4 regions of the Paenibacillus sp. TSM33 genome follow, and region 1 is predicted to be linked to each of the others. Evidence: riboswitches for the same ligand, from Rfam matches in the RefSeq annotation. Region 1 holds a riboswitch; each other region holds the start of a gene.
What was found. Region 1 has a riboswitch for cyclic di-AMP ahead of ACN6NF_RS00085 (G5 domain-containing protein). Riboswitches for the same ligand answer to the same signal wherever they lie in the genome.
Positions count from the first base shown of each region.

Region 1 (7,392 bases):
AGAATTATGGTGTTTCGAAATATTCGACTACACTTGTGTGGGAGTCGGGATCATATACACTGACCTCCACCGACTCGGTAAGAATGTCAGCATAGCTGTAGGAGACACGTTTAAACGTCTGTTGCTCCTGATCCAGCTTGACGATAAAAACAGAAGGGTACGTTTCTTCCAAGACACCAGTTCGTTCGACGGTCTTACGGCGTCCGCCGTTAGCCCGCAGCAAAATTTTTTGCCCTACATGTGCGTCGAGACTGCGTTTGATTTCCAACAGCGTATTTTTAGCCATTGCCTAACGACCACCTCTTTCCTTGTCCATTATAACGAATTTTAGAGGGATTGTCAAATCAAGCTAAATATTATAACAACACGAAAAATAAGTTGTCAATTTAATTTTTTTGCGAACAGGAATAATATACATAAAAAATGACAAAAAGCCTCTAAAAAGAGGCTTTTGTTCAAATAAATCCTATCAGGCACATTTGAATCTCAGATCGCTGAAGGCGTTACTTTAAGCGTTGACAAATTTTCAAGCTTAGGCAAACCGATGCGGTAGCTTCCCCTTGTTTCAATTCCACCCACTCCGCGGCTGCCACTGATGGTCTGGTGAAACAAGTCTCCCATATTGACCGTATCACGGATTGAAGTAAATGCGGCCTTGGCAGCCACGTAAACGGGGTCCAGAGCGTGAATCAGGATACGCCCTGGTGAGCTGGCAAAATTGGCTCCCGCACGTAACAGCGCCTCAAAATGGGACTGACACGCCCCCGCTACAATTGTTAGTGAATCCAGATGACGCTCATATTGTCTTGCTACCTGAATCGCTGCCACAAAATTTTGCGAATTCTTGTAGCTTTTCAAGCTGTACAAATCATAAGGCTGCGGTTGCTTTAGCACACCATCATGTCCAGTGATGACTACAATATCAGGACGAATGCGGGGAAGCAGTCGGTATAACGTATCGGCCATTGCCGATTCGTGAACGTGATGTCCCTCTGCGGGAACACGGAGCTGTTCATATAGACTGAGACATTTCCTTAAATATCCAGGATCTCCATCCAGATGAAGAACCTTTCCTGGCATTTCAAAATACGTTGACTCCACCGGATCACTCCACTCTCCAATCAGAGCCGCCTGGCTACGGGCAGCTTGCTGCTGGCGTGCCCGTTGCAAAAGATTAAGAGACTCCCCAGCCTTAATGTGGGCCTGTTGAGCCTTACCGCTAATCTGGTCTGCGGGCACTCTGACCAGATCGTTCACCGGGGAATCGGCCAGTAGCCGAAATTCCGTCCCCTTAATGATCGCTTTATCCCGCTGGATGTCCTCTACGCGAAACGTGACATCACCGCCGTACGATTTCCGAACGACCAAGTCTCCTAAACTCATCACACTGTATCACCCCTCCTATATCGTATGGGTGAATGCACAGTTTGGTTCCACTTTAGGATATTCCAGCCTCTAACAGAACGGCGCTGAGACGCGCAAATTCCTCGATACTCAGCGTTTCCCCTCGACGGGAAGGCTCAATATCAGCTTGGTGCAACAGCGGCTCCAGCGTGTCCCTGTTCTCTTTGGTGAAGAAGCGGCTTTTTAGGTTATTTGAAATGGTTTTACGACGTTGGGCAAAGGCGGCATGAACTACTTCAAAGAAATGCTTTTCGTCCACCACTTTTACCGGAGGAACTTCTCGTACACGCAGCCGAATAACTGCCGAATCAACATTTGGCTGCGGAATAAATACTGTATTCGGCACCGTACAGACTAACTCAGGCTCGCTGTAATATTGCACGGCTATGCTTAAACTGCCGTAATCCTTCGTACCAGGAGACGCTGCCATGCGCTCAGCCACCTCCTTTTGAATCATAACGACGATATTCTCCAAAGGAAGCTTGTCCTCCAGCAGCCGCATCAGGATCGGTGTAGTGACGTAATATGGCAGATTAGCAACGACACTCACTTTGCTCACGTCTGCAAAATCGACTGCAAACACCTCACGCAAATCCAGCTTCAATACGTCTCCATGACGAACCTTTACATGCTCGTAAGGGGCCAGCACTTCTTCAAGAATGGGCAGCAGCCGCTGATCAATCTCGACAGCGGTAACCGCCTTAGCCGATTGCGCCAATTTCTCGGTCAAAGCTCCAATCCCCGGACCGATCTCAAGCGCGCCCTTTGTATCATCCAATCCGGCAGCATTTACGATCTTGCTCAGAATATTTTGATCAATCAGAAAGTTTTGTCCCAAGCTCTTTTTGAACGAAAAACCGTGCCTTTGAATAATTTCCTTCGTACGCCGCGGTGTTGCTATATCTTGAATCCCTGTCATACGGATATCACAATCCTTCACTTTCGATTTGTGCCAGCGCACTGGCAAATTCCTCACGGCTGATCTGAAATACAGAGAGCCGCTTATGTAGCTGCTTTCCGTTACAATAGCCAATACCCAATACATTCCCCAAGGCCATACGGCGTGCAGCAGCATTAGGATGGGTAATAAGTCCAGCGTCAATCAGGTCCGCCCATTCAATCAGCGGTTCGGCACCTTCCACTGTCGTATGTACTCGCGCGAGAGCGTGTCTGATGGCTTCCGGGGAGGCATTCTCTACGCCAATATCCCCTTTGCGCGTCGCCTCTGCCTCAGGTATAAAAGCCTGCTTGCAGCCGGGGACCTTGGAGGCGATGATTTTACGGATACGCTCCCCTGCATGATCGGGATCAGTTAAAATAATGACCCCCCGCCGTTCCTGCGCCAATGCAATTTTCCGCAGCGTCATTTTATTAATGGCTGAACCGCCAGTTTCTATCGTATCTGCTTCGACAGCACGGCGAATGGCTACCGTATCATCCCGGCCTTCCACCACGATCACTTCCTTGATCATCTTCGTTTCCCTCCACTGCTACACAGCAACATATATTTATCTTTCCCTGCTTTTGAAAACAAAATAAGAAGAGGATATCCTCTTCTTAGCATGGCATAACTATGTTGTTAATACTATCGCATTGTCCTCAACATACACAACCTGTTTTAGTTGATTTCCGGCTTTACAGGTCCGATAACATATACGGTTTTACCGTGCTTACGACCAAATTGATTGGCCCGGCTCAAACTCTCATAATACACATCGATTTTGTGGCCTTTAATCGCGCCACCGGTATCCTCCGCACGGCGGAAGCCCACCCCTTCAATATACACCCACCACCCGATTGGAATTACACTCGGATCGACAGCGATGGTGCGTCCTTCCGTGACACGTGTGCCGGAGGCGGTACGTGTACCGATACCTGGCTCCTGTGCGGAATACGCCGTCATGGAGACGTTTTGTAAAACTTTTCTATAATTAAAATTAATACCTGCTTTACGGACAGCACTGCCCGAACTAACCTTTGTAGCCTTAACCGCATCTTTAGGGCCGATGGAAGCAGCTAGAACGACCGGTTTTTTCTTCGTTCCTACCGCAATTACCTTATCCACACGATTCTGTGCGACTTCCTTGTTGACCAGCTGTTTGGATACCAATTTCCCATCATGGTATACCTTTTGAACATGCTGAACTACCACACCCGATTTGCCACTTTGAATGACTCGATTATCGCCTTTATAGAGACTTGGATCTGCCGTTTTGATGACCTGATAAGGCACTTGTTTTTTCTGTTCGACCTGCTGTTTCTTCACACGGACGATTTTTATGTCCATGTTAGCTGAAACAGAGGCATCCAACGCAGGGTAAACTTTATCCGTTGATGATAATTTATAGCCCGAAGTGCGAATGGCACCCTCTACTGTATTTTCTGTTGTGTACAGCTTTTTCGTCTCATTGCCTGAGGATACTTTAACCTGATTGGCACGTTTAATGACTACGCGATCCCCATCCTGTACTGCCCCATTTAGCGGCATGGAAATTGTATCATGCGGCTGAAGTGAAATAGAATGCTCATTGAGCAAATCTTGGAGCTTGGTTTCCCGGGTTTCTACCGCAGATGCCTTACCATCGATGACAAAAAAGACTTGTTTTTTAGATTGCGTGTACATCAGAATTGAAATCATAATCGTTAGTGCGATTAGAAAAATAGCAACCAAAGCAGCCTGGCGCACATTCTCTTGCTTCCAACGTAATACGTAAGACATGCTGGATGAGCGTGACTCATGGGTCTCCTCTTTTCGGAAAATGCCCATTTCCTCCGTCCTCCTTACATAGCCCGCCGTCTGGAGTAAGACATAGTTGATCGTTGACGTGACTATAACAGATTTTCTACAAGACAAGCCCGTACTGCGACTGTCCTGCACCATGTACCCGTCTTCGCGGCATGCTGTCCTCCCCTGTTTAACCACAGTATGATGACAGATTTTCTTTTATTCACAACAAAAAAAGCCAAAGAAAGAGACTAGAGAGCTCTTTCGTGGCTTCCGACATGTGTGAATATGCGGGAAAACTCATGCACGAGATGGCTTCTCTCTTGTTACGCTTACGGGGTTAGCTGTCGGGTTCGGACGTAGAGAGTCGCCCTAGCTTAGGTCAACCGCTCATGGCGGTCGCCTTCACATTCACCCCGAAGACCCAGAAAAGAAATCGAAATACGGCTTCTCTACCTGTTCATCCCATACAGGAAATGAATTTCGGTCGAGCCGGCTGCTGAAGAGACATTCTCTCTTGCACATACGCCGGACGTACTGTAAGCCATATCGGTTCCCCCGTTCCCTGTAAAAGGGACTCAGCGAGACTGGTTCATGAAATGATTTGTTGATGTTTACACTCAACAACAATTCACTGAAAAGATGATATCCTGTTTACATGCATGTTGTAAAGCAGGTTTCAACTACATTTTTTAAAATATTCGGTTAAAAAATTGTAATATTGTTGAGTTTCCTGCAACAAAATCATAATTAGCTCCGTCTATCTCTTTATTTTGATTGATTTATTCTCTTTTTCACTGAATGTCAAATCGTTCCAGGGCATTTTGGGTCGTAATGGATACCAATTCCTCCACCGTAATTCCCTTAATTTGGGCGGCTGCCTCTGCCACCAATCTCACATGTGCCGACTCATTTCGCTTCCCGCGAAACGGGTGAGGCGTCAGGTAAGGTGCGTCGGTTTCAATAAGCAGACGGTCCAGCGGAACCTGAGCCAGCACCTCTTTTGGCTGCTTGGCATTTTTGAACGTTATGGGTCCGCCAAAAGAAAGGTGGAAACCCATATCCAGTACCATTTTAGCAGTCTCCCAGCTCCCAGAAAAGGAGTGCATGACTCCGCCAATCTCGCCGGCCTTTTCCTCACGTAAAATTCTCACAATATCTTCATGAGCATCCCGGTTATGGATAACAATTGGCATGTTGAGCTCACGTGCCAGACCAATTTGATTTCGAAGCACCTGCTGCTGTACATCCTTTGGTGATGTATCCCAATAGTAATCCAGACCGATCTCTCCGATCGCTACAACCTTTTTATGGCTGCATAACGATGCAATCCATTCTAAATCACCCTCCTGCATTGTAATGGCATCCTGCGGATGCCATCCAACGGCCGCATAAATAAAATTATACGTCTCAGCCAGCTTCATGGTGGATGGAATGGTCTCACGATTAAATCCGATATTGATCATCCGTGTTACTCCTGATTCGACAGCACGTGCTATAACTTCTTCACGGTCTTCGTCAAATTGTGGCGCATCCAGGTGAGTATGAGTGTCGAATAAATCCAAGGTTTTCATCTCCTATTCTTACTTACATTTCCATATATTTGTCTATTGTTTGACAAAATAATTCCTTATTTCGGCAGGAAGCCTGTCTTTTACCCCGTTCAATTTATTTTGGGGAAAATACATGTGATATTTTCCTCGGTGAATGCCACTTATTGAGCGCACAATTTCTGAAACTTCGGATATTTCTCGCACCTCGCCCTGACGTCCAAGCAATAAAATCTGGTTGTCCGTTGAGCCACCCTGCCGAAACACATCATAAGGAAGATCTGTCGGAAAATCAATTTCAAGATCATATTCAGGATGCAAGCCAGCCTTTTCCAACGCCTCTCGAATATGGACTACGGTATCTGTATCCATATTTTCAATTTCTACATATTTATACAATCTACGATCCATAAAACGGCTGCTCAAATCACTTAAAATTTCGTCCTTTTCTCGTTTCCATTGGCTAAATACCGCCTGAATCAAAGATTCGTCCAGCATCAAATACTGCTCCACTGTTAGTTCTCCCTTTAACAGATCGGGCAGCGGATCAAGCAGAAAACCAAACTCATATCCGTTTTTGAACAATTCCTTTGCTCTCTTGAAAATTTTACGTAAAAGAATTTCCGAGCTGCGTGTTACAGGATGAAAATAAATTTGCCAATACATCTGATAGCGTGACATTAAATAATCCTCTACTGCATGCATACCCGACTCTTTTACGACAATTCTCCCATTGTGAGGACGTAACAAACGTAAAATACGATCCAAATCAATCGTTCCGTAGTTAACACCAGTCGAATGAGCATCCCGCAACAAATAATCCATACGGTCAGCATCCAGCGGACTCGTTACCAGGTTGACAACGATCGGCTTATCATACGTTTTGGCTATAACCGCCGCGACCTGGTGTGGCAGCTTCTCATCCACTTGCCGTAGCACCGCATTGATCTTCGTGTCCCCCAGTACAATGCGGCATGTCCAATCCTCATGGTTCATATGGAAGGCTTCTTCAATGGAATGAGAAAATGGACCGTGCCCTACATCGTGCAACAAGGCGGCACACAGAGCAACCAGTCTTTCTTCCTTTGGCCAGTCGGGAAAATCCCCACGTTCAAATTGGGAAATGATACGTCTCGTAATCTCGTATACGCCCAGTGAATGTGAAAACCGGCTATGCTCCGCTCCATGAAACGTCAGATAAGATGTGCCTAACTGGCGAATGCGTCGTAAACGTTGGAACTCCGGCGTATTGATCAATCGCCATATCACAGTATCCTGAACATGGATGTAATTATGTACCGGGTCCTTAAAAACTTTTTCTTCACTGAGTGGCTGGTGCAAGATATCAGCTCCTTTAAAATTCGGAATAATGGATTAAAATACAATAAAATCCTAAACGCCCTCCCTCATTCGACATCGTTTGTCGTAATATGTCGAATCATCACTTTTCGACATTTCCAAATCGACACACAAGACAAATCATCCGTAAAATAAGGTAATTCACATGAATAAAGCTCTTTGTTCTAAATACTTTTGCATAATTAGGCTGTTACTACTTTTTTAAGGTTGACTGTTTTGGGAATCGTTGGTATAGTAAATATCAGAAAAGAGAAAATTTTGTCGAATAATGACACTTATATTATTTTAAACGGCGAGAGGAGCCTGATTTATTATGATGAAATCCACTGGTATTGTAAGAAAAGTTGACGAGCT
Region 1 covers NZ_JBLZXB010000001.1:10,431-17,822, reverse strand. Annotated here, with positions in the region: gene veg (biofilm formation stimulator Veg) at 5-286, opposite strand; gene yabG (sporulation peptidase YabG) at 487-1,383, opposite strand; gene rsmA (16S rRNA (adenine(1518)-N(6)/adenine(1519)-N(6))-dimethyltransferase RsmA) at 1,439-2,323, opposite strand; gene rnmV (ribonuclease M5) at 2,331-2,876, opposite strand; gene ACN6NF_RS00085 (G5 domain-containing protein) at 3,023-4,171, opposite strand; cyclic di-AMP (ydaO/yuaA leader) riboswitch at 4,443-4,723, opposite strand; gene ACN6NF_RS00080 (TatD family hydrolase) at 4,924-5,694, opposite strand; gene ACN6NF_RS00075 (HD domain-containing protein) at 5,737-7,020, opposite strand; gene ACN6NF_RS00070 (AbrB/MazE/SpoVT family DNA-binding domain-containing protein) at 7,352-7,392, shown strand, end outside.

Region 2 (7,392 bases), on a different contig from region 1:
GCAGCTACCGCTTTCTCTGCGTCTTCCAGGTCCTCTTGCATATCACGAATGTATTGATCCGTCATTTTAACTGGATCTTCTGCCTTGTCGATAATGGCGTTAATGTTAGACATCGTAAGATCTCTTAATCGTTTGAAAATAGACATGTGAAGTTCCTCCTAGAATTGAATGCTTAAATTTTAAGCTCTGTACACATGTTTACGCAAGCTTTGCAAAGAGGTTTCAAAAATATCTAAAAACCGCGTAAATAAGGCTCTGGAATATCCGCCTGTACTTTTAGCGCTCGTGACGCATGGAGCGCCCAGTAGGGATCACGCAACATGGCACGCCCTATGGCTACCAGATCAGCTTCATTCTGCTGAACGACTCGGCGGGCATCCTCATAATCATCCAATAAGCCGACAGCAATGACAGGCACATTCAGTTTTTCACGGATAGCATGAGCCAAATCCACCTGATAACCAGCACGCGCAGACGGGCCTCCGCTGGAGCCAATCGGACCCTCACCACCAGAAGAAATATGGAAAATGTCCACACCCGCATCACGATATCGTTCCCCTATGGCTGCTATGTATTCAACATCATATCCGTCTCGGACATATTCTTTGGCAGATATCCGCATTAGCACAGGCATATCAGCTGGAAGTACATCTTTAACAGCATGTATCACCTCAACACCAAACAGTGACAAATCCTGCCCATACTCATCTTCTCTGTTATTTGTTAAAGGGGAATGAAATTGATGGATCAGATAGCCGTGAGCGCCATGAATCTCCACCGTGTCAAACCCAGCTTCTATTGCCCGGCGCGCTCCCTCTTTGTAGGCCTGAACCAGTTCCTTGACTTCTCCTCTCGTCAAAGCGTGCGGCTCTTTAAATCGTTCACTAAAGGGGATCGAGGATGGGCCTACAGGTGGCTCAGCATCTTCAGCCTTTCGTCCGGCATGGCCTAATTGAATGGCAATTTTAGCACCATACTTGTGGACTTCCTCTACAATTTTACGATAAGCAGGAATATGTTCGTCACTCCAAATGCCTAAATCGCGGTCCGTAATGCGCCCATCCGGATGAACCGCTGTCATTTCCACAATTATGAGCCCAGTCCCTCCTACCGCACGACTCACATAATGGACATGATGCCAATCCGTCGGTTTGCCGTCCTTGGCCTCCACGCTGTATTGGCACATTGGGGGCATGACAATCCGATTTCTTAAGGAAAGCCCCTTTAATTGATAAGGAGTAAACAAGTCGGTCACTTTTATCCATCCTTCCCTCAATTCCAAGTCTGTATCATTATGAATAGCATCCCCATTATACACCAGCTGTCACGGTATACCGAATCCTTTGTAAGGCTAAAACTTGCGAAAATGCTTCAGTTTTCGGTCATGTTTAAGAGAATATGTCCGTTTACTTCGTCATCTTCACAGATATCCGCTTCATGATGTGCTTCTCTTCAGTCGTGTAGGGCTTCACTCAATCACCAGCATAATTTTAATAGGACAGGTACATAATAGCTGAGAGCACCACTAGGTACCACGCACGGAAAGGGGGAATATAAATGCGGTACAGGGGAGTGTTGCCATGTTTAGCACTGTTACTAGCATTTTCAAGTTTTCCCGTTCACGCGGATACGTCTCCCAACATCGGAACGCCCCATCCCAAGGAAGCTGCTGCCGCTACTTCGGTATATCAAAGTAAAGATCGAGCTGTTCCAACATTAGCAATGCTACGAAAAAAGCATGCGGACATTTTTAAAATGTGCGGCCCGCACACCCGCCAAATTGCCTTAACCTTTGATGATGTGCCCGATTCAAGGTATACGCCGCAGGTTTTGGACGTATTACACGCAAACGGTATCAAAGCTACCTTTTTTATCGTCGGCCATCGTGCGGAAAAGCATCCGGGGATCATACGCCGCATCATCCGCGAGGGTCATGCTATAGGAAACCATTCCTATACTCATCCGGATTTCAGGAAGGCCACACCAGAACGCTTTCGCCACCAGATTACTAAAACAGAACGCATTTTAGAAGCCAGCGCAGGTTTTCGACCCAGATTGATACGACCACCCTATGGTGAAATCACGGAGCCTCAAATCCAGTGGGCACGTCGTCATGGGTACATGATCGTTAATTGGAATGTGGACTCTCTAGACTGGAAGGGATTAAGCAAAACACAGATTCAGCGCAACGTGATCCCGGCTACCGGACCTGGCTCCATAATTTTAATGCATGCAGGTGGAGGTCAAAGTTCCAACTTGCAAGGTACTGTCCAAGCTTTGCCGGGTCTAATCCACTCTTTAAAAGCTAAGGGCTACAAGTTTGTCACAGTCCCCCGGCTACTTCACACATCGGAACGAAAATAACAGTATGTCTAAGCCTCGTATATACCAACAACGTAAAAAGGCTGCCTTAACGAGCAGAATGTTTCTGCTTGTAAGACAGCCTTTTTTTTACGATAAACGACTAGACCTGATAAGAAGTCGTCCCAGTTATATGTTGTGTGCTATAATATTAAGTTTACATAATATTTATTATGTTTAATGAAATCAAACATATGCACACTGCTATTTATCAATGACGTACAGTTTCACATTTTGGAAACCGAAATCGTTCACGAATGATTTGTTGCCAGGGATAAAGATATCAATCCGCTTTCCGGTAATAGCGCTGCCCTGATCACGGGCAACGGCCACAAAAGAATGGTCTGGCAAGCCCGGATGGGAATAGCCTGTAACTAGCACCTTTGTTCCCATAGGAATGACTTTCGGGTCTACCGCAATTGTACCTAGTTTAAGCGGATTGCCGTAGTAATCGACTGCACCCCATTTGCCATTTTCATCAGCTGCGGCTGAATATGCTGTTGCTTTAACATCAACTACTTTACTGTAATTGAACGTTTTGCCCCATGCTTCAATTGTAGGTCTCTCATTCGCTGGTGCTTTCTCCGTAAGAAGCTGTGGCTTCGAATCCGAAGCCGCCTTCACACTTTTTTCGTCTGGAACTTTAATTTGCAGACCTGCATATATGTTGTTGGACGCAATATCAGGGTTAGCCTTCGTCAACTCATCTACCGATACCCCATAACGTTGAGCAAGCAAAAAGAAGGTATCGCCTTCTTTGGCAGTATGAAGCGAAGCAGCATCTGTTACTCCAGCTGTCTGGGCCAGTCCTGCAATAGCTGCGGCAAGTACCGCAAATTTCATGGTTTTTCCAATATGTTTTAAATGTTTCAAAGCTATGTACCTCCTCTGTTATGCCTGCGAAGTTAGCTGTCGGATTCGGACTCAGGAGAAGCCCTATGCTTGTGCAATTCACCCCTAGGCATATTCCACAACATCTTATGACGCATTGGAATAATTGCCGTTGTTACGTCCCCCGCACTTCCCATGGTTTGAGCCCAGCATTGAGCATTTGTTATCATTGCTGCTGCTCCGGTAAGTTTTGGCTTACTGCATAATATCACAATTTTGTAACCTTATCTGCATGAAAATGTTGGGAACCTTGAACATCATACTATACTCATTACAATTTTGTCATCAAAAATCGGTTTTTTGTTACGAAAATATGGAGATATGGTGACAAAAAGAGAAAAGCCCTCCGTGAAACATTATCACGAGAAGGGCTTTGTTAATATTTCATAAAAGCATTTTCTTACAGCACTTTAGCAAGAAAATCACGGGTACGGTCATGGCTTGGAGTACCGAAAACTTGCTCAGGCGTACCTTGTTCTATAATTTGACCGTTGTCCATAAAGATGATTCGATCCCCTACCTCACGGGCAAAGCCCATTTCATGCGTCACGATCACCATCGTCATGCCGCCCTCAGCGAGCTTCTTCATCACGTCCAGAACCTCTCCAACCATTTCAGGGTCAAGGGCAGAAGTAGGCTCATCGAACAGCATTACATGCGGCTGCATGGCCAAAGCACGTGCTATCGCAATACGTTGTTTTTGACCGCCAGATAACTGGTTCGGGTAGGTATTCTTCTTATCCTCAAGACCCACGGTCCGCAGGAGCTCCAGCGCAATTTTCTCCGCTTCTTTCCCCGACTGCTTTTTCACCTGCGTTGGTGCAAGCGTCAGATTCTGCAGTATTGTTTTATGCGGAAACAGATTAAAATGCTGGAAAACCATCCCCATCTTCTCCCGAGTCGCATTGATATTATGACCACGGGCCGTAATCGGCTCACCCTCAAACAAGATTTCCCCTTCTGTTGGCTGTTCCAACAGATTCATACAACGTAAAAACGTACTTTTCCCCGAACCACTCGGGCCGATAATGACGACAACTTCACCTTTGGCGATATCTATATCAATGCCTTTTAAAATTTCATTCTTACCGAATGATTTACGCAGTTGTTTAACGGTGATCACTGGCTCTCAACTTCCTTTCCCATAAACCCAACAGCTTAGATAAGCTGAATGTCATTACAAAATAAATAGCGGCTGCGATTACGAACGGACTCAAGCCTTCGTAGGTAATATTCTTAATGACCTGGGCTTGATACATAATATCCACCATCCCAATGGTCGAAATAATAGAAGATTCTTTAATGATCGTAATGAACTCATTACCAATAGCAGGCAATATAGATTTAAATGCTTGCGGTAAAATGACGTGTCGCATCGCTTTGCCTCGTCCCATCCCGAGCGAGCGGGCAGCTTCCATCTGTCCACGGTCTACGGCCTGAATACCAGCACGGAAAATTTCAGCTAAATATGCCGAACTATTCAGAGACAATGTAATTATACCGGACTGGAGTGGCGTAAAATTAACACCCAACGTCAAAGCAACTCCGTAATGAATGATCATAAGCTGCACCAGCATAGGTGTGCCGCGCAGTATCTCTACATATGCGGTACCTAGCCACTCGATAATACGAATACCACTCATCCGCAGCAAGGATATGATCAGGCCAATAATGAACCCGAACAGTACTCCGAGCGCAGACAGCAATAGGGTGTAGCCGATACCCGTAGCGTAAAAACTGCGATATTTCAAAAATATATCTACAATGCTATTCGAAGAAACTTGTCGGTCTGCAGACAGTGCACTCGCTTCTGTAGAAAACTTCTCAATCGAACCGTCCGCTTTCAGGCGAGCCAACGTTTTATTTACTGAAGCAAGCAATTCCGCATTTCCTTTACGGATGCCTACAGCAGTTTCTGCTCCTTCATCCTCAGGTACTGCCTTGGCAAGTGTTACGGTACCATCTAGCGTGTAACCTTTAGCAACGGTATCTTCGATTACAACCGCGTTGATACGCTTGGTCCGAAGCTGGAGTACCAGATCGGATATTTTATCCAATGAGGTTACAGAAGCATTAGGCACTTTTTGCGCAATTTCTTCCTGGATACTCCCCTTCTGCGCACCGAGCTTCTCTCCTTTTAGAGCAGCCATCGTTGAATATTTGTCTTTATCCTCTGGGCGTACCATAATGACTTGCTTGGAACGATAGTATACATCCGAAAAATCAATGCTCTTTCTGCGTTCATCCGTCGGTGTCATACCGGACAGTACCAAGTCTACGCGACCACTTTGCAGAGCAGGCAGCAAAGAGTCAAAACTCATGTCCTCTGGAACCATCTCCGCATCCAGATCCTTTGCAATTTCCTTGGCAATTTCAACATCAAACCCAACAATAGTATCCTGACCGTTAATAACCTTATGAAACTCATACGGCGGAAAATCAGCACTCATGCCCACTACAAGTTTTTTCTGTGGCTTTTCTTCCGATCCGTATGCAGTGAGCATGGGAAGGCCAGCCAACAGCAAGATAACCGCCGACAAAACCAGGGCGGTAAAACGATATGCCTTTTTCAATCTTTTTTTCTCTCCTTAAATTCTTTATAATAAATAAGATTGTGTCATTATAAATGAATATGCATGATTATGCAATGAATGTTATAGTACAATTTTAGTATATTTATTCGCAGTACCTACATTACAGCATCTATAAAGGAGTTTTCAGCATGAATTTTAAACAGACCATTCAACACACCATTGAACAGCATGCCGAGCGGTTTAAGGACATTTCGTTATATATTGGCGCAAACCCTGAACTTGGAAACGAGGAATTCCTGGCCTCTGCCCGTTTAAAAGAAGAACTTGCTTTTCACGGATTTGAGGTTCAGGCACCCGTACTGGGTATAGAAACAGCCTTTATTGCTACTTACAAAGCAGCAAAGCCAGGGCCGGTCGTTGCTTTTTTGGCAGAGTACGATGCCCTGAAAGGTCTAGGACACGCCTGTGGGCACCATTTGATATGTATGATGAGTACAGGCGCTGCCGTAGGTCTCAAATCGATTATCGACGAGACTGGTGGAGAAGTACGTGTATACGGCACACCTGCCGAAGAAACACGCGGTGCAAAGGTTCCGATGGCGGCGGCCGGGTTGTTTGATGATTGCGACATAGCTATGATGACACATCCCTTTGACCGCTACGAAAAATCAGGCAAATCGCTAGCGATTGATGCTGTGCAGTTCGAATTTTTTGGTCAATCCGCTCACGCTGCGGCCAGTCCGCACGAAGGGATTAATGCTTTGGACGCTGTGATTCAAACGTTTAACGGGATTAACGCATTTCGGCAACAGGTGAAAAGTACGGTACGTATCCATGGCATCATTAATCAGGGTGGGCAGGCTGCCAATATTATTCCTGATTACGCCTCAGCCCAATTTTACGTGAGGGCCGCGACACGCCAGGAACTGAACCCGCTTACCCGTCGTGTTATTCAAATTGCTGAAGGAGCTGCTTTACAAGCCGGGTGTCGTTTGGAAACATCCAATTATGAGACTTCTTACGATGAAATGGTGACTAACCGTGTTCTCTCCGATACCTTTACTGCAAATTTGGTGCAGGCTGGCATTGCGCAAGAAGATATTACGGAAGGCGAAGATCATGGCTCAATGGATATCGGAAATGTATCACTTCATTGCCCTGCAATCCACCCGTACATTCAAGTTATTGACGAGAAGCATGCCTTGCATACACCAGAATTCCGCGATTTGGCAATGCAGGACCGCGCAATGGAAGGAATGCTCTTGGCGGCGAGGACCTTGGCATGGACGGCTTGCGATGTAATCACAAATTCTGAACTGCTGGCACAGATTAAAAAAGAATTCGCTCAGCTGAATAGCAAAAGCTAAATTCGGAGATCCGTCTTCTGGTAGAAAGGAGTGCCCTCATGAATAGTATGAGTAGCTTTTGGACGTTGTTTATTGTGGTTGACCTCATCATTCTTTGGTTTATATTCCGTGCTATACGCAGGAATCGTGGAAACAGAAGTACGCGGCGCCGGAATGCATTTTTCCTTAGCTCCCCCTCTCCTTCGTCACTTACGCAGGAGCGTCATCGAGAGATTACGGAGCTGAAGCAACTGTTGGAG
Region 2 covers NZ_JBLZXB010000017.1:257,513-264,904, forward strand. Annotated here, with positions in the region: gene ACN6NF_RS13020 (PspA/IM30 family protein) at 1-146, opposite strand, end outside; gene ACN6NF_RS13025 (NADH:flavin oxidoreductase/NADH oxidase) at 233-1,255, opposite strand; gene ACN6NF_RS13030 (polysaccharide deacetylase family protein) at 1,558-2,364, shown strand; gene ACN6NF_RS13035 (3D domain-containing protein) at 2,566-3,234, opposite strand; cyclic di-AMP (ydaO/yuaA leader) riboswitch at 3,241-3,409, opposite strand; gene ACN6NF_RS13040 (amino acid ABC transporter ATP-binding protein) at 3,653-4,375, opposite strand; gene ACN6NF_RS13045 (ABC transporter substrate-binding protein/permease) at 4,362-5,825, opposite strand; gene ACN6NF_RS13050 (M20 family metallopeptidase) at 5,975-7,153, shown strand; gene ACN6NF_RS13055 (glycine-rich domain-containing protein) at 7,192-7,392, shown strand, end outside.
Region 2: another riboswitch for cyclic di-AMP. It lies ahead of ACN6NF_RS13035 (3D domain-containing protein); the one in region 1 lies ahead of ACN6NF_RS00085 (G5 domain-containing protein).

Region 3 (7,392 bases), on a different contig from region 1:
TTCTCGCCTGAATACTTTTTACTTTTTGGGGTTGATGCCTGTGGGGATATCTTAAACACACTCATACCTTTTCGTTAAGAGCTTTTCCTAGTCTCCGGCTTAAAGCTGCATACTGCTCTGCATTGGTGTCTGAAAATGCTTCTTCCCGGTTGGAGTATACATGCTGATACTGCGGAAGGCTTGAAAATTGCGACTTCGTAAAATCTATAATGTCCTCACCGATTTGGTTGTAATAATGCCAGCCGCTATCCAGCCAGGTCTTTAAAATATCACCGCCAAGCCTGTCCTGAACGACGAGCGCTGTGACACCACATTGTCCGGCAGCAGGATTATTGGCTGTCCATTTAGAACTAGACTCCAAAGACCAAGCCTGAAACAATGCCTTTTCTAATTTTAAAATACGGTTTGCATTCAACATGCGTCTCCCCTTTCGAAGCTATTCTGCATTTATAGTAAACGTGCCTTACTTATTTCAATCCATATTCCACACTCTGTGAATCTTGGCTTCTGACCTACATTCTCCATAAAATCAGCCAACTGCTCAGCTTGCCGGGTACCTTCATCGGTGAGTCGGGCATCTGGTTCCTGTCCGGTTGCTTGGGCATGTCTGATAAAATAAATTTTCTTCATGTCATCACTCCTAACCACCACACAAATGTAGTATTTTATATATGCACAAATAATTATTGTATTGGTAGTTTAGCAGATATAATCGTGCTTCTTCATCCCCAGTTCAAGTAATAGCCAGTTCTATCGAAAGGCCTTCCCTTGACCAATCAGTGAATTATCTAAAGAAAAGACTAACCAGGAATTCCTGGTTAGTCTTTTCTGAATGAAAGCTAGGCTTTTAAATGAACCCTTAATACAGGTACATCTGGAGAAGCAGATGAATTACCCAGTATCTCCACATGACTAATCATCTCTTGCCCATCTGGAACGATTACTGGAGTAATTACAGGTAATCCACCCTGCTGAATCGCATCCAGATCAAACTCCATCAATAATTGCCCTGCTTTAATGCTATCTCCTACTTGGACTTTAGGATTAAATCCCTGTCCTTTGAGGGAAACGGTATTAATGCCGACATGTATCAAAACTTGTACGCCAGATTCATGTTCAATAATGAGAGCGTGTTTGCTTTTCTCCATAACATGAGCAACTTTTCCCGCGAAAGGAGCGGTGACCCTACCCTCAGACGGATGAATAGCGATGCCATCCCCCATAGCTTTTGTCGAGAATGCAGGATCTGGAACCTCTTCCAGGGAAACCACTTTTCCTTTAACCGGCGCTACCATGTCGAACTGTTCAATACGGGGAGCCGCCTTCTTTTTCAACCATTTAAACATAACGATGCCACCTTATTTAGAGATTACATTCATAAACAGCGATAGGAAAAAAACTATATCCTTTTAGGAACCGGTTCCACGAATTAATTAAATAAAAACCGGAGTGAAACCGATTTCTATTTGAATTATAGTGAATGCCTTTCCATAATGTCAAGGCGATGATGTTCATAACTTACATGAAAAGGAAGTAGATTTCTATTTTATTGTCCGGTACATATTTCATGAGGTCAGAAAACTAACAATTGAAGGCATCATAAAGCTTAAATAGAGATTCCAATTCGGTTCTTCTTATAGGAAAAAGCAGCCTACAGTGGCTGCTTTTCTACAATACTATTACTTCGTTAATGCTAGGCTTACCCTTCCAGCGCCTGCTTCAATTCCTCAGGCGAAGCGTCCCACCATTCCTGGTTATGCGAAATCAGCAGGCTTCTGAGCGCTGCCTTATCTTCGCTACCGAGATCATCCAGCATGAAACGGCGCTTGAGTGCATAATCCATACGATTAACATGATCGGCAAGGATTTTCCAGCCGCGTTTGGCTTCGTCGTCAATCAGCATCTCGCAGGCCGTCGCGCCACCATACATACGTCCTTCGGGCGTACGGTCCACAGCTACCCATACCAGCCATACCTGGCGTCCGTTTGGTACGTCCTCTTTATTCGTAGAGAACTTGATTCCACGTTCTACTTTACTTTTGGCATGCATGGCACCGACATCAATTTTCGCCTCTCCTCGGTCAATGATGACCGGGGACATGCTGTTCAGGTCGATTGAGCCTGCGCCGAAGCCCTTATGTTTACTCTTGCCACTGACAATATTCAGTGCAATCTGCTTTTTGCCGTCCGGTTGATTTTCACTCATGCGTCACTATGCCTCCAATTTCCGTCTTCACACTCATTCTACACTATAAATATTTTAACTAATAATCTCCCGAAAGCAAACATATACATGCTGTAGATGCTTGTCAACGGGAGGTATCCATTGTATGACCCCAGCACGCACCAAAATCGTTTTATTGTCCACACTAGCCCTCGGACTCCTCGCAGGGACGTTATGGTTTGCCTGGCAACCCCCATCGCATTCCGCCCCTCAGTCCGCAGGCAAACCACTATACGGCTCCGAGTCTGAGTCTGCGCTTGCGCCAAATATGGGCAAGCCTCTAGGGGCCAACATCATGCCCGACCTGCCCAAAAACCCTCCACAGCCCGCTTCGGAAATTCTCAGCAAACGGGTGGTGGAGTATCACATTGATGTATCTCTGGAAAAAGGACGGGTTTTACGAGGCACTGAGACACTGACCTGGAAGCATCCGGGCAAGAAAACTGTGAATGATCTGTATCTTCATCTATACCCGAACGCCTTCTCTTCCATGGAAACCACCTTTATGAAAGAATCCGGGGGGAAGTTGCGCGGAGACACCATGCCCAAGGACGGCTTTGGCTCCATGACGCTGACTGAACTAAAAACAGAAGACGGTTTATCTCTCATGCACCGCACTCAATATGTACAACCAGATGACGGTAACGCAAGTGACCGTTCGCTTATGAAGGTGCGTCTACCCAAGCCGGTACGAGGTGGCGAAGAAATCACACTATATATGAAGTTTGAAGTCAAACTGCCTGGCATTTTCGCTCGTATGGGTGCGACAGATGATTTTGTAATGGCTGGACAGTGGTTTCCAAAGCTCAGCGTCTATGAGACTGCAGGACAACGTGGACGCGCCGAGGAGGGCTGGAACCTCCATCAGTATCATGGCAACTCCGAGTTCTATGCCGATTTTGGAATTTACAGTATACGGATTCGAGTGCCTGAAACACACATCGTAGCAGCGACCGGATTTCCCACCCGTGGTGCAGTACGACAGAACGGCCAAAAAATATATCAATTTTATGCCGATGATGTACACGATTTTGCCTGGGCCGCTTCACCCAACTTTGTAGCCGTAGAAGAACCCTTTTCTTCTGCTGAGGTTCCTGGTGTCAAAATCAAGCTCTATCTGGACCCGTCCCATAAGGAACTCAAAGGACGTTACATGAGCGCAGCCAAGGCCGCCCTTTCGTACTACAGCAAATGGTACGGGCCTTATCCATATTCCACTCTATCCATCGTCGTTCCACCCAAAACAGGCAGTGGAGCCGGCGGCATGGAATATCCAACACTCATCACGGCCGCAGCTGCGGACCAACTGAATCCTGGCTACAATCTGGAACGTACGCTGGTTCATGAGATTGGACATCAATATTTCTACGGAATGGTAGCCAACAATGAATTTGAGGAGCCTTGGCTGGATGAAGGCTTCACCTCCTATGCAGAAGAACGGCTCATGGAGCAAGAATATGGGCTTACCCCCAACTTGCCATTACAATCGGGACAGGTAGCTTCCCCACAGCCGCTAAACCGCGAATCCTGGAAGTACGGGTCGGCGGCTGAGTATGCGCAAAATGCCTATTCACGAGGTAAATTAGTACTACGAGGTATTGAGCGTCAGGTGGGTATGAAAAAAATGGACCGGATTATGCGGACCTACGTCCAGACTTATCGATTCAAGCATCCGACCTCACAGGATTTTCAACATGTCGTGGAGAGAGTGACCGGACGATCATGGAGCCACTATTTTGAACAATATGTATATGATGGCCAGATGGCGGACTTTTCAGTCGATCGCATCATGAATCACAAGTTGGAGAATGGATATGAAGCAATCGTGACGCTCAGCAAAAAAGGAGCAGATTATCCCAAAATCCCTGTTCAATTTACCTTCAAGGATGGTACAACAATATTCAAGGCATGGGATGGTGCGGGCAAAAGTACAACTTTCCGACTCAAAAGCGCTTCTCCCGTGTCCTATGTGACTGTAGATCCTCTATACACTATTGCACTGGAGAACAAGCATATTAATAATAGCCTGAAGGCTGAATTGGATGAAAAACAACAAACCCGTTGGAGTGTAAGTGTAACCAAGCTGTTGGAGACACTGCTTGGAAGTCTGTCATGGTGAGGTGTCTATGGATGCGGACTGTTATAAAAGAAGGCTGGGCGCTGGTGCGCATACGCTTTTATATCGTGATCATTTTATTTCTGTATCGTCTGCTGTGGGGAGTATTTCTCTATCGGCTGGTGCAGTCTGCCGTTATCCCGCTACTGTTACGTTATCCTGATCAGGGCCAAAACGAGCTGGGGAAGACTTTGTTTTGGATGGAGGGCCAGATAGCGCTGATGGACAGCCGGGAAGTGCATGTGTATTTGTGGATATTACTAGGGGCAACCGTATTGCGCATTCTGATCACTCCCTTCATTAGAGCCGGCATATATCAAAGCCTGCATACCGATGCGACTGAACCACAAAGCCTGTCCTTCTTCAAAGGGATGAAACGCCACGGTATGTCATCGCTATTGTATTACATCATCGAGTTGGGTTTGCTGCTGCTTCCCGCCTTTTGGGTGGTACCGAGACTCTATCCTATTATTGCAGGAACGCTGCAATCTTCCTCTTACCTGCTGCATTTGTTGCCCTATGCCATTGGGTGGATGGCTTACGGTTGGTTCATTCGGCAGTGTATCCTGTATATGCAACTGGGCACTGTCAGTGGTCACGCCATACTATCGTCCCTGCTTGCCTTCTTTCGCCAGCTTCTTCCGGCTGTTGGTATATCCCTGTTACTCGGTGCATGTGTACTGCTAGTTTTCGGTCTATTTAGCACCGTGGCGATGATTTGGACGGGTATGTTGGCGCTGATTCTCCAGCAATCGTATCATTTTGTTACCAGTCTGGTCAGGCTGTGGCATATCAGTTCGCAGTACCGGTTATGGCACATCGATATCTCCAGCAGAGGCTAACCCCTCTCCTTATGCTCTCTTCTGCATTTTTAGCTGTCGAAAAAACTTTTTTCTTTCCTGTGCAAACGGCACATAACTGAATACTGTTAACAGAATCTGTTCCTAGAGCGTTAGGAACAGATTTTTTTTGTAACTTTTTGCGATGAAACATTTGCCAAAGCCTGCTGTCTTTGTTACAATAATCGCAGTGAACTGATAGTAACAACTTTGTAATCTTTATTGTAACTTTTATCTTAAAAACATCGTTGTCGTGAATACTGCTCTCCAAGGTGCACATCTTAAGTTAAGCCTAATTCCTGGCACCTAGGAAGCGGGGGAACCAGTTTGGGTGAATTGATCTCGCAACAGAGTGGTCATAGGGGAACCTTCTACCGAATCCTTAAGCTAACCTCGCAGGCATTGGAAGGGGTATATTTTTTTTGAAGAAGAAGCTAACGATCGCAGCCATGGGTCTCGCCATTGCCTTTACATCTTTTACATTCGGTGGCAACAGTGCATTTGCAGACTCCAAGATGGACCAGGTCATCCAAGATGCCAAAGGAACGAACTATAGAAGCGGAGGCACTACACTCGAGGGATTCGATTGCTCCGGCTTCACAATGTATGTATTCAACAAACTGGGAATTAAACTGCCGCATCAATCTGGATCACAATTCAAAATGGGATCTTCTGTATCCCGCGATGAAATGAGACCAGGCGACCTGGTGTTCTTCAACACCACAGGAAGAGGCGTTTCCCATGTAGGTATCTTCGTAGGTGAAGGGAAATTCGCCCACTCCTCGACTTCACGTGGTGTAGTAGTTAGCTCACTGAACGAAAATTATTACGCTAACCGTTATGTCGGTGCAAAAAGAATCATGAGCACAGACGCATACCATTCTGTAGCTTCAGATATTCCTGATGACGACAACGTAGAATAACTACCGCACAGCAAGCTAACCCTAGCCGCAATTTGATTCTGGCCGGAATCGAATTGCGGTTTTTTATGTCCACTACATCAGCAATGATTATCATTACTGACGAACTGAACCCTCAAAAGGTTTCAGTTTTAGCGAACATCGTCGGTTTTACCGTCACCGCTGGGGGAGCATATGAGCAGTAAATCCTTCTTATTGAATGTATACCCGACTTAGGTACGAAATAAACACGCTTGCCATTCCCCTACAACTTGTCTACAATCTGTTGTTAATGATTGAAGTACCTGCATAAGGAGGAATGAAAAAGTGCCGGCCTCAATATCCAACTTCCGGATCGTACCGATGGACGAGCATCAAGCGGCTGAAATTTGCGAGTGGCGCTATGATCCCCCCTACAACATATACGGCTGGCTTCCCTGGGAACAAATGAAGGCACTTGAAGTCGAATTTGGAAGTCCCACACTTCGCCAAGAGCAATATGTTGCCGTACTGGACGAAGAAAATGAGCTGACGGGATTTGCTCAATATTTTCCTATGGTCGGTGTGACCCGGCTGGGCCTTGGGATGCATCCCAAAAGATGCGGACACGGTACAGGCTCCGATTTTGTCCGAGCCATTGCCGAGGAAGCCAGACGACGTCATCCGCATAATGAAATTGACCTAGAGGTTCTCACTTGGAATCAGCGGGCTATCCGAGCCTACAAGGCAGCTGGATTTGAGCTGACGGATACCTATGAACGCCAGACTCCAGATGGCAGAAAGCCGTTCCATTGTATGGTATATCGTCCTGAACAACAGAATCGGGTTCTATAAATAAGAGCGCCTTCGCTATACAACCGCGATGTTGTATAGCGAAGGCGCTCTTATTTATACGACAGATCATTACAAACTCAATGACTGCTGCGCATTTTTTCAAAAGCCTCATTATATTGTTGAGCTTCCTTAATATCTACGGCCATAATACCGCCATCATCCCAGGAGGTCAAACGCAGAGTCACGGTCTTGTAATCAATCGTAATAAATGGATGGTGATTAAATGCCTCAGATATAGCGGCAACTTCATCCACGAAGGCAATCCCTTTCATAAAACTGGAAAAATTATATTTCCGAACGATCCAACGTCCTTCCTCCAGTTCCCAGCCCTCCAGCTTCTCCAGATGTGCTTCAATCTCTTCTTGTGTAAAAGGCATGTTACGAACTCCTCCCCGTTTATACGGAAGCCTTTCAGCCGCTGAAAATGCGGCCAAAACTACAATATATTGGTGTACATATTACCACGGCCCCGTTGATAAA
Region 3 covers NZ_JBLZXB010000002.1:15,769-23,160, reverse strand. Annotated here, with positions in the region: gene ACN6NF_RS00515 (hypothetical protein) at 1-65, opposite strand, end outside; gene ACN6NF_RS00510 (YunG family protein) at 62-415, opposite strand; gene ACN6NF_RS00505 (histidine phosphatase family protein) at 448-630, opposite strand; gene ACN6NF_RS00500 (PTS sugar transporter subunit IIA) at 840-1,346, opposite strand; gene ACN6NF_RS00495 (YwhD family protein) at 1,700-2,206, opposite strand; gene ACN6NF_RS00490 (M1 family metallopeptidase) at 2,331-4,343, shown strand; gene ACN6NF_RS00485 (hypothetical protein) at 4,355-5,182, shown strand; cyclic di-AMP (ydaO/yuaA leader) riboswitch at 5,459-5,596, shown strand; gene ACN6NF_RS00480 (C40 family peptidase) at 5,602-6,102, shown strand; gene ACN6NF_RS00475 (hypothetical protein) at 6,135-6,284, shown strand; gene ACN6NF_RS00470 (GNAT family N-acetyltransferase) at 6,406-6,912, shown strand; gene ACN6NF_RS00465 (4a-hydroxytetrahydrobiopterin dehydratase) at 6,990-7,289, opposite strand.
Region 3: another riboswitch for cyclic di-AMP. It lies ahead of ACN6NF_RS00480 (C40 family peptidase); the one in region 1 lies ahead of ACN6NF_RS00085 (G5 domain-containing protein).

Region 4 (7,392 bases), on a different contig from region 1:
CAAAAATAACGTGGCTGAACATGGCAGCGATAAAGCCGTAACGCAGGAACACGAAGCTAAACAGCAAACCAAGAAAAGTCAGCTCAATAGGTCTTGAAATCACTGGATAGATTGGATAAAGCGTATGTCCCAGTGCCCAAATAAGCGTAGTGATCAGACAAGCAACAAACGTATTTTTGACTATTTTTTTTACCATCGGAATACCAAATAAACGGTAAACAGTCTCTTCTCCAATACCTGCCATCCAGGCCATAATCGGCAGTAGCCATGGATAAGCCATATTGTAAGGGGATTGCGTGGCGTCTGTAGTGGAGAATGTATTAAATGTGCGCTCCAGTACAAAGAACAAAATGGATTGTACGCCGAGTAAAATGAAGGCCCACAAGTAACCGACATACATACTGCGAAGCACATACAGCCCGTAGCCCGGCTCTTTGGCCCGTGGCCATGCATTGAGTCCAACCTGACGCATAAGCCCGTCACCGCCGACCAAGGAGAAATAGAGGGCAACAGCCATAAAGAAGGTAACACCGACCTGGAATATCATAAGAAATATAAGCATGCCCTTACTGCCTGCTTCTGCTTGTAATAAAGGCAGCATGTTCATGGTCCCAGCTATACTAGCAATAAAGTATACAATGGACAGAACAATACCGCGTACAAATGAAGTATGTCGTCGGGTGAGTGACGCATACACAATGGCAAGGACGCCCAGGACAAAGCTAAATAGGGCATAACCCGCATAAGTCATCCAATTCGCCCAGTATGTTTGCTTTTTAACATAGTCGGTATAGGATGAAGGGGCAGCAAAGCTTTGGGTAAACGAGCGAACATCCCCGTCTTCAAAAGTAAAAGCCAGCGTAAGCACCGAGGCGCCGATTTTCTTTTCGTCCACGGTATATTTTAATCCGCCTTCCCCCTGAGTGGTCGCAAGCTTCAATTCCGATGGCTTAAAGCCAAAGCGTTTGATCCATATTGCTGCAGCCTGTTCCTTAGCTTCGAGCGTCATGTCGCCCTCAGCTATACGTACAAGCTTATTTCGTGCTTGTTCATCTGTAGAAACATCAGCCTGTGTGTAATTGGTGCTGGAGGTGATCCGTTTAAAGCTAACGACCTTCCCAGTGGATAAATCCACATGAATTTGCAGCTTGCCCTTCGCTGAGGAGTCAGGCAGATCAACCCGAAAGGTTTCATAAGGATAATGTTTTTTCCATGTTCGATCGTACTCTTGAAGCAGTTTTTCTCTGGATAAATAACCGTACAAATCCGTTTCAGCCTGATAGGTCACGACAGGCTTCTCTGGCTGTGATTCTGTATAGCCCAGCTGGGAACGGGCAAAGTCCAGGGCGTGTATGACCGCTTCTTGTTTGCTGATAACCTTTGCATTCATCAATGATTCCGGACTTGGATTGCTAAGCGAGGGGATAAGCAATTGAAAGATAAAAAAGCAAATCAGGCCAACCCCGCCCAGCAAGCCTAATTTTTTGAAGTTGGCCGTGAGCACGACCGGTTTCCCGATAGGATTCATGAGTTTCCTCCTTAATCTGTAAATAAGAACATCCATTAAAGATATCATACTGCACAGGTTCCCGCCAACAGACCAGCGATATTCATGAAAACAGAGCGAAAGCACTTTAAAGTTTTAATAAAATTAGATAAGCTATGATTAAGCGATGCCCATTAACAAATTAAAGCCAATTTCACGTTTTTTCGGCGAAATCAGTTTTGTGATCTGGTTAGAGAAGGATTATAATCTTAAGGCAATGCCTATGAAATATATGGGTAATGATATACATATAAGCCGAATTTCTATGAGAAAACGGGGGAACCATGTTAATAGGGGTGAATTTTACACCCGATCCTGATGGACCGGAAGTGTAAATAGGGCATACTGTACTGTCCGAATCCGTCAGCTAACCTCGTAGGCTGTGGACAGGAACCAAGTCAGGCACTCGGTTTTCCGGTGTCTTTTTTTGTGTGTATAAGTGTGAATAAAAGTTTGCTGAGTTAAGGACGCTGCGCGTTCCATTTGGTCTTCCAATCGCTGTTGCCACTGAATTTTTTTGATTTTCTAGACCTTGATAAGGGTAAAATTCAGAGTCAAAGGCGAGCGCTATCGCTGCTGCCCGCCTTAAAGTCATTAAACGTTCCATGAGGTAGTTACGTATAAAGTGTAGTGAGTATTGAAAGGCAAAAGTATCCCGCTTTGCGGATACTTTTCTGATTTAAAAAAGAAATGGACGAAAGAAACTGAAAAGAATTGGTGATTTTATGAGCTGAGCGATCTCCATGCTCATAGTTCACTAAGGAGGAGAAGTGATGAATAAATGAATCCCAATGCAAGCTGGCTTCGGCTTTCTCCACCGCAAATATTCGTTGCAGGCTTTGCCATTATCATTCTAATAGGTAGTTTATTGTTAATGCTGCCCATCTCTAATACAACAGGAAAACCACTTGCGTTTATAGATGCTCTGTTTACTGCCGCTTCCGCGACCTGTGTAACCGGGCTTGTCGTTAAGGATACAGGGATCTTTTTTACAACCTTTGGTCAAATCGTCATCGTTGCGCTGATTCAGATTGGCGGACTTGGCTTTATGACCATGGCTACCTTGATCGCGCTGGTGTTCAAACGTCGGATTTCCTTGCGGGAGCGCCTTATTTTGCAAGAAGCGATGAATCAGACCTCGGTCGAAGGGATTGTCGGATTGATCCGTAAGGTGCTATGGTACTCGCTGATGATTGAGGGCGTATGTGCAATCATTTTTTCGATTCGCTGGTCGTTTGATATGCCTGTGGGCAGGGCGATTTATTTTGGAATATGGCATGCTATTTCCATGTTTAATAATGCTGGTTTTGATTTGTTCGGTGAATTTCGCAGCCTGACAGGTTATGTATATGATCCGATTGTTAATTTTACAGCCATGTTCCTCATTATTTCGGGTGGCATTGGTTTTGTAGTGATGTCAGACCTGGTAGAATATCGCAAGCGTAAGAGACTGGCCTTGCATACCAAGGTGGTACTCAGCATGACAGCTGCTCTGATTATCGTCGGCACGCTCGTCATTTTTGTGTTTGAGTTTACAAATCCGAAGACGATTGGCTCGCTTGATTGGGGTGGTAAACTGCTGGGTTCTTTATTCCAGTCCGTTACCCCTCGCACCGCAGGTGCCAACACGCTGGACATTGCAGGTTTGCGGCAGGCTACGCAGTTTTTTATCATCATACTCATGTTTATTGGGGCTTCGCCTGGCTCTACTGGAGGCGGGATTAAGACCACTACATTTGCCCTGCTCATTGGGGCGGTGTTTTCGATGCTGCGGGGACGGGAAGATATTGTGCTGTTTCGGTACCGACTTGCGCAGGCACGCATTTATAAGGCTTTGACCATTACATTGCTGGGGCTGCTGTTCGTGATCGGGGTGACGATGATTCTGTCCGCAACCGAAGATCATCATTTTCTGATGATCTTGTTCGAGACGGTGTCTGCATTTGGTACGGTAGGACTGTCCATGGGGCTTACACCTGATTTGACAGTTGTAGGCAAGCTGGTGATTACCCTAACGATGTTTGCAGGCAGGCTGGGTCCACTCACGCTAGCTTATGCACTTGGACCGAAAAAGGGTAAGGAATTGTATCGTCATCCAGAAGGCAAAATAATTATAGGATAAGGGAGTTTTCGAGTAGATATGAAAACGCAGCAGTTTGTAGTCATTGGCTTGGGACGGTTTGGCTCAAGCCTGGCTTTGCAATTAGTGGATATGGGGTGCGAGGTGCTGGGCATTGATCGGAATGAGGATGTTGTGGACAGTATGAGTGAGATCCTGACACATACTGTCGTGGCAGACGCTACAGATGAAGATGCGTTGCGGTCACTGGGCATCCGTAATTTCGATTGCGGCATTGTTGCGATTGGTGATGATATTCAGGTAAGCATCCTGACCGCCATTTTGCTGAAGGAGCTGGGTGTGAAAAAAGTCGTAGCCAAAGCCATATCTGTGCTGCATGGGCGTGCGTTAGAGAAGCTTGGGGTGGACCGAGTCATTTATCCGGAACGGGATATGGGTATTCGGGTAGCGCATCAGCTGGTCACGCCTAATCTGCTCGATTATTTGGAGCTGTCCAAGGAATACAGCATTGTAGAACTTAATGTGCCTGCATGTCTGAATGGCAAAACGTTGGCAGAATTAAATGCGCGCACCCGCTTTGGTTGCAGCATCGTTGCGCTTCATACGGCGAATGGTATCTTGATCGCACCGACAGCTATGGATCGGCTGAAAGCAGACGATATTATGGTCATTATCGGCTCCAATGACAATATCGGCCGCTTTGAGGATGAGGTCGTTAATATCAATGAAGAGGGCTAGATCCTCTACACCATACGGTAGCCTGCAAACGATGCGCGTGTCTCGCTAATCCAGCGTCGTGCCGTTGGGCCGAGATCGGCCGTTTCTGAGTAGATGAGGGAGGTCGTTCGGCGTGTTTCCTTCAAATCAGGCAAGTACAATGCAGTAAGTCCATTATCTCGCAGCAGTTCGCTGCGCAAATAGGATTTGGGCAGCAAAGCAGATGCCTTGCAAGTGGGAAGGAGGCGTACAATCGCCTCGAAGGAGTCGATTTCCATACGGATATCCGGCATAATGCCGCTACGCTGGAACAAGTCATCCGTCAGACTGCGGTACCAGGTTCCTTTGGAGAAAATAATCATCGGCAATCCTTGCAGATCTTTCATCGAGGCCGTTCCTGTCTTGACTGTTAATTCATGTCCGATGGGAACGACTAGCTCCAAATGATCGTCAAATAACGGAATGCAACGCAGTCCGGCTTCATGAATGGCAGACCCGACAACGCCGGCGTCTGCCTTTTTGTCGCGTACAAAGGCGACGATTTCATGCGTCTTGCCGGTGAGCAACTTCAGCTCAGTCTGAGGATGCTTGCTCATGAAAGCCTCGACGAGGGTAGGCAGCGTCGTTTGGAGGGTCGTGAGACTGGCGCCCAGTGTAAGCATGCTCTGAGCCTCATTTTTGTGCTGGGACAGCTTTTGTAAGAAGCGAAGCTGTCGTTGCCGTTGCTCTAGCGCGAAAGTATATACAAATCGGCCAGTAGATGTAATTTCGAGCCGTTTGCCCCGACGATCAAATAGATGGACACCCAGCTCTTCTTCCAGCTTGGCAATTTTGCGGGACAGGGCGGGTTGGGACAGATTCAGCAGTTTGGAGGCTTTATTCAGGCTGGACTGCTCGACAATGACGGCAAAAGCGTTCAAATCCTCAAACAAATCTTCCACTTCCTCTCTATATGCAAAAAAGACATAATAATTAATACGTATATTGCAATTCCATTATAAGCCGAAAAGGAGTAACATAAAAGCGACACAAGATGTTCACACTTTTGTTTTTCCTTATAAGGGACACCTTGTTGGACATTTCCTGTCGGGAACTGTCATTTTATATGTTATATTACTATTGAAAACGCTATTATTGGGAGAAGGGAGCATGACCTAGATGAGAGGATTTTATTCCAGAAAGCTGCATTCGCTTCTTGGCGTCATTCCGTTGGCTCTATTTTTTGTTGAGCATTTGGTGACGAACTTCACAGCGGTGGAGGGCGGCAAGGAAGGATTTAATCGCAGCGTGGCCTTCCTGAATGGTTTGCCGCTGGTTATTGTGTTAGAAACGTTATTCATCTACTTGCCATTACTGTTCCACGGGATCTATGGCTTGTATATCGCTTATCAGGCTGACCCGAATGTCAAAAGGTTTGGCTATTCGCGTAACTGGCGCTTTTTGTTCCAGCGTATTTCCGGCGTCATTACGTTTGTATTTATTATCTGGCACGTATACGACACACGCTTTCAGGTGGCATTGGGTAATGTAACTCATGAGGAGCTAGGCGGCGTAATGCACGGCATAGTGACGAACCCAGTCTATTTTATTTTGTATTTAATCAGTGTCGTTTCGGCATCATTTCACTTTGCTAATGGACTGTGGGCATTTATGGTCAGTTGGGGGATTACCGTGGGACCACGTGCCCAAAAAGTATCTTCCTACATCTGTATGACCCTGTTCGTGGTGGTGTCTATCGGCTTCGTTGCTTCCCTGCTTGCATTTCGCAGCGCGGAATTCCAGGAAACGGCAACAGCCTTGGTGCAATGCAGCCCTTTTAAACAGCTACTGTAAACGAGTTATTTTAATTATACATCGTGTTGAGATTTTATTCTGATTTGTAAAAGGGGATTTAGTACAAATCCTGAAAAGAAGGAGTGAGCAGAAATGGCAGCATCCAACATTATTGTCGTGGGCGGCGGTCTGGCAGGTCTAATGGCTACGATCAAGGCGGCAGAAGCAGGAGTCCACGTTCATCTATTTTCTTTGGTTCCAGTCAAAAGATCCCACTCCGTTTGTGCGCAGGGCGGCATCAACGGTGCGGTAAATACCAAAGGTGAGGGAGACTCACCCTGGATTCACTTTGATGATTCAGTCTATGGCGGTGACTTTCTGGCAAACCAACCGCCGGTAAAAGCGATGTGCGAAGCGGCTCCGGGAATTATCCATCTCATGGACCGCATGGGTGTTATGTTCAATCGGACACCAGAAGGACTGCTGGATTTCCGACGCTTTGGCGGTACCCAGCATCATCGGACAGCCTTCGCTGGCGCGACGACAGGACAGCAGCTCCTGTACGCTCTCGATGAGCAGGTACGGCGCTGGGAATCTGCTGGTTTGGTGACCAAGTACGAGAACTGGGAGTTTTTACAGGCTGTACTGGATGATGAAGGCATCTGCCGAGGGATTTGCGGGCAGGATTTGCGTACGATGGAAGTGAAGACTTTTGCAGCGGATGCCGTTATTTTGGCATCAGGTGGTCCCGGGATTATTTTCGGCAAAACCACAAATTCCGTCATTAATACCGGTACGGCTGCCGGTGCAGTGTATCAGCAAGGCGTTCGCTATGCGAACGGTGAGTTTATACAGATTCATCCAACGGCCATACCCGGTGACGACAAGCTGCGTCTCATGTCCGAGTCGGCACGGGGGGAAGGCGGTCGCATTTGGACGTATAAAGACGGGAAGCCATGGTATTTCCTTGAAGAAAAGTATCCCGCTTATGGAAATCTGGTCCCTCGCGACATTGCGACACGTGAAATATTCAGCGTATGCGTTGATGAGGGGCTGGGTATTAATGGCGAGAACATGGTCTATCTGGATCTGTCTCACAAAGACCCAAAAGAGCTGGATGTAAAGCTGGGCGGCATTATTGAGATTTATGAAAAATTCGTCGGCGACGATCCACGTAAAATCCCAATGAAAATATTCCCGGCTGTTCATTATTCAATGGGCGGTATGTGGGTCGATTATAATCAAATGACAAATATACCGGGTCTGTTCGCAGCTG
Region 4 covers NZ_JBLZXB010000018.1:228,236-235,627, reverse strand. Annotated here, with positions in the region: gene ACN6NF_RS20115 (CPBP family intramembrane glutamic endopeptidase) at 1-1,528, opposite strand, end outside; cyclic di-AMP (ydaO/yuaA leader) riboswitch at 1,790-1,943, shown strand; gene ACN6NF_RS20110 (TrkH family potassium uptake protein) at 2,328-3,668, shown strand; gene ACN6NF_RS20105 (potassium channel family protein) at 3,687-4,364, shown strand; gene ACN6NF_RS20100 (LysR family transcriptional regulator) at 4,370-5,275, opposite strand; gene ACN6NF_RS20095 (succinate dehydrogenase cytochrome b558 subunit) at 5,502-6,176, shown strand; gene sdhA (succinate dehydrogenase flavoprotein subunit) at 6,270-7,392, shown strand, end outside.
Region 4: another riboswitch for cyclic di-AMP. It lies ahead of ACN6NF_RS20110 (TrkH family potassium uptake protein); the one in region 1 lies ahead of ACN6NF_RS00085 (G5 domain-containing protein).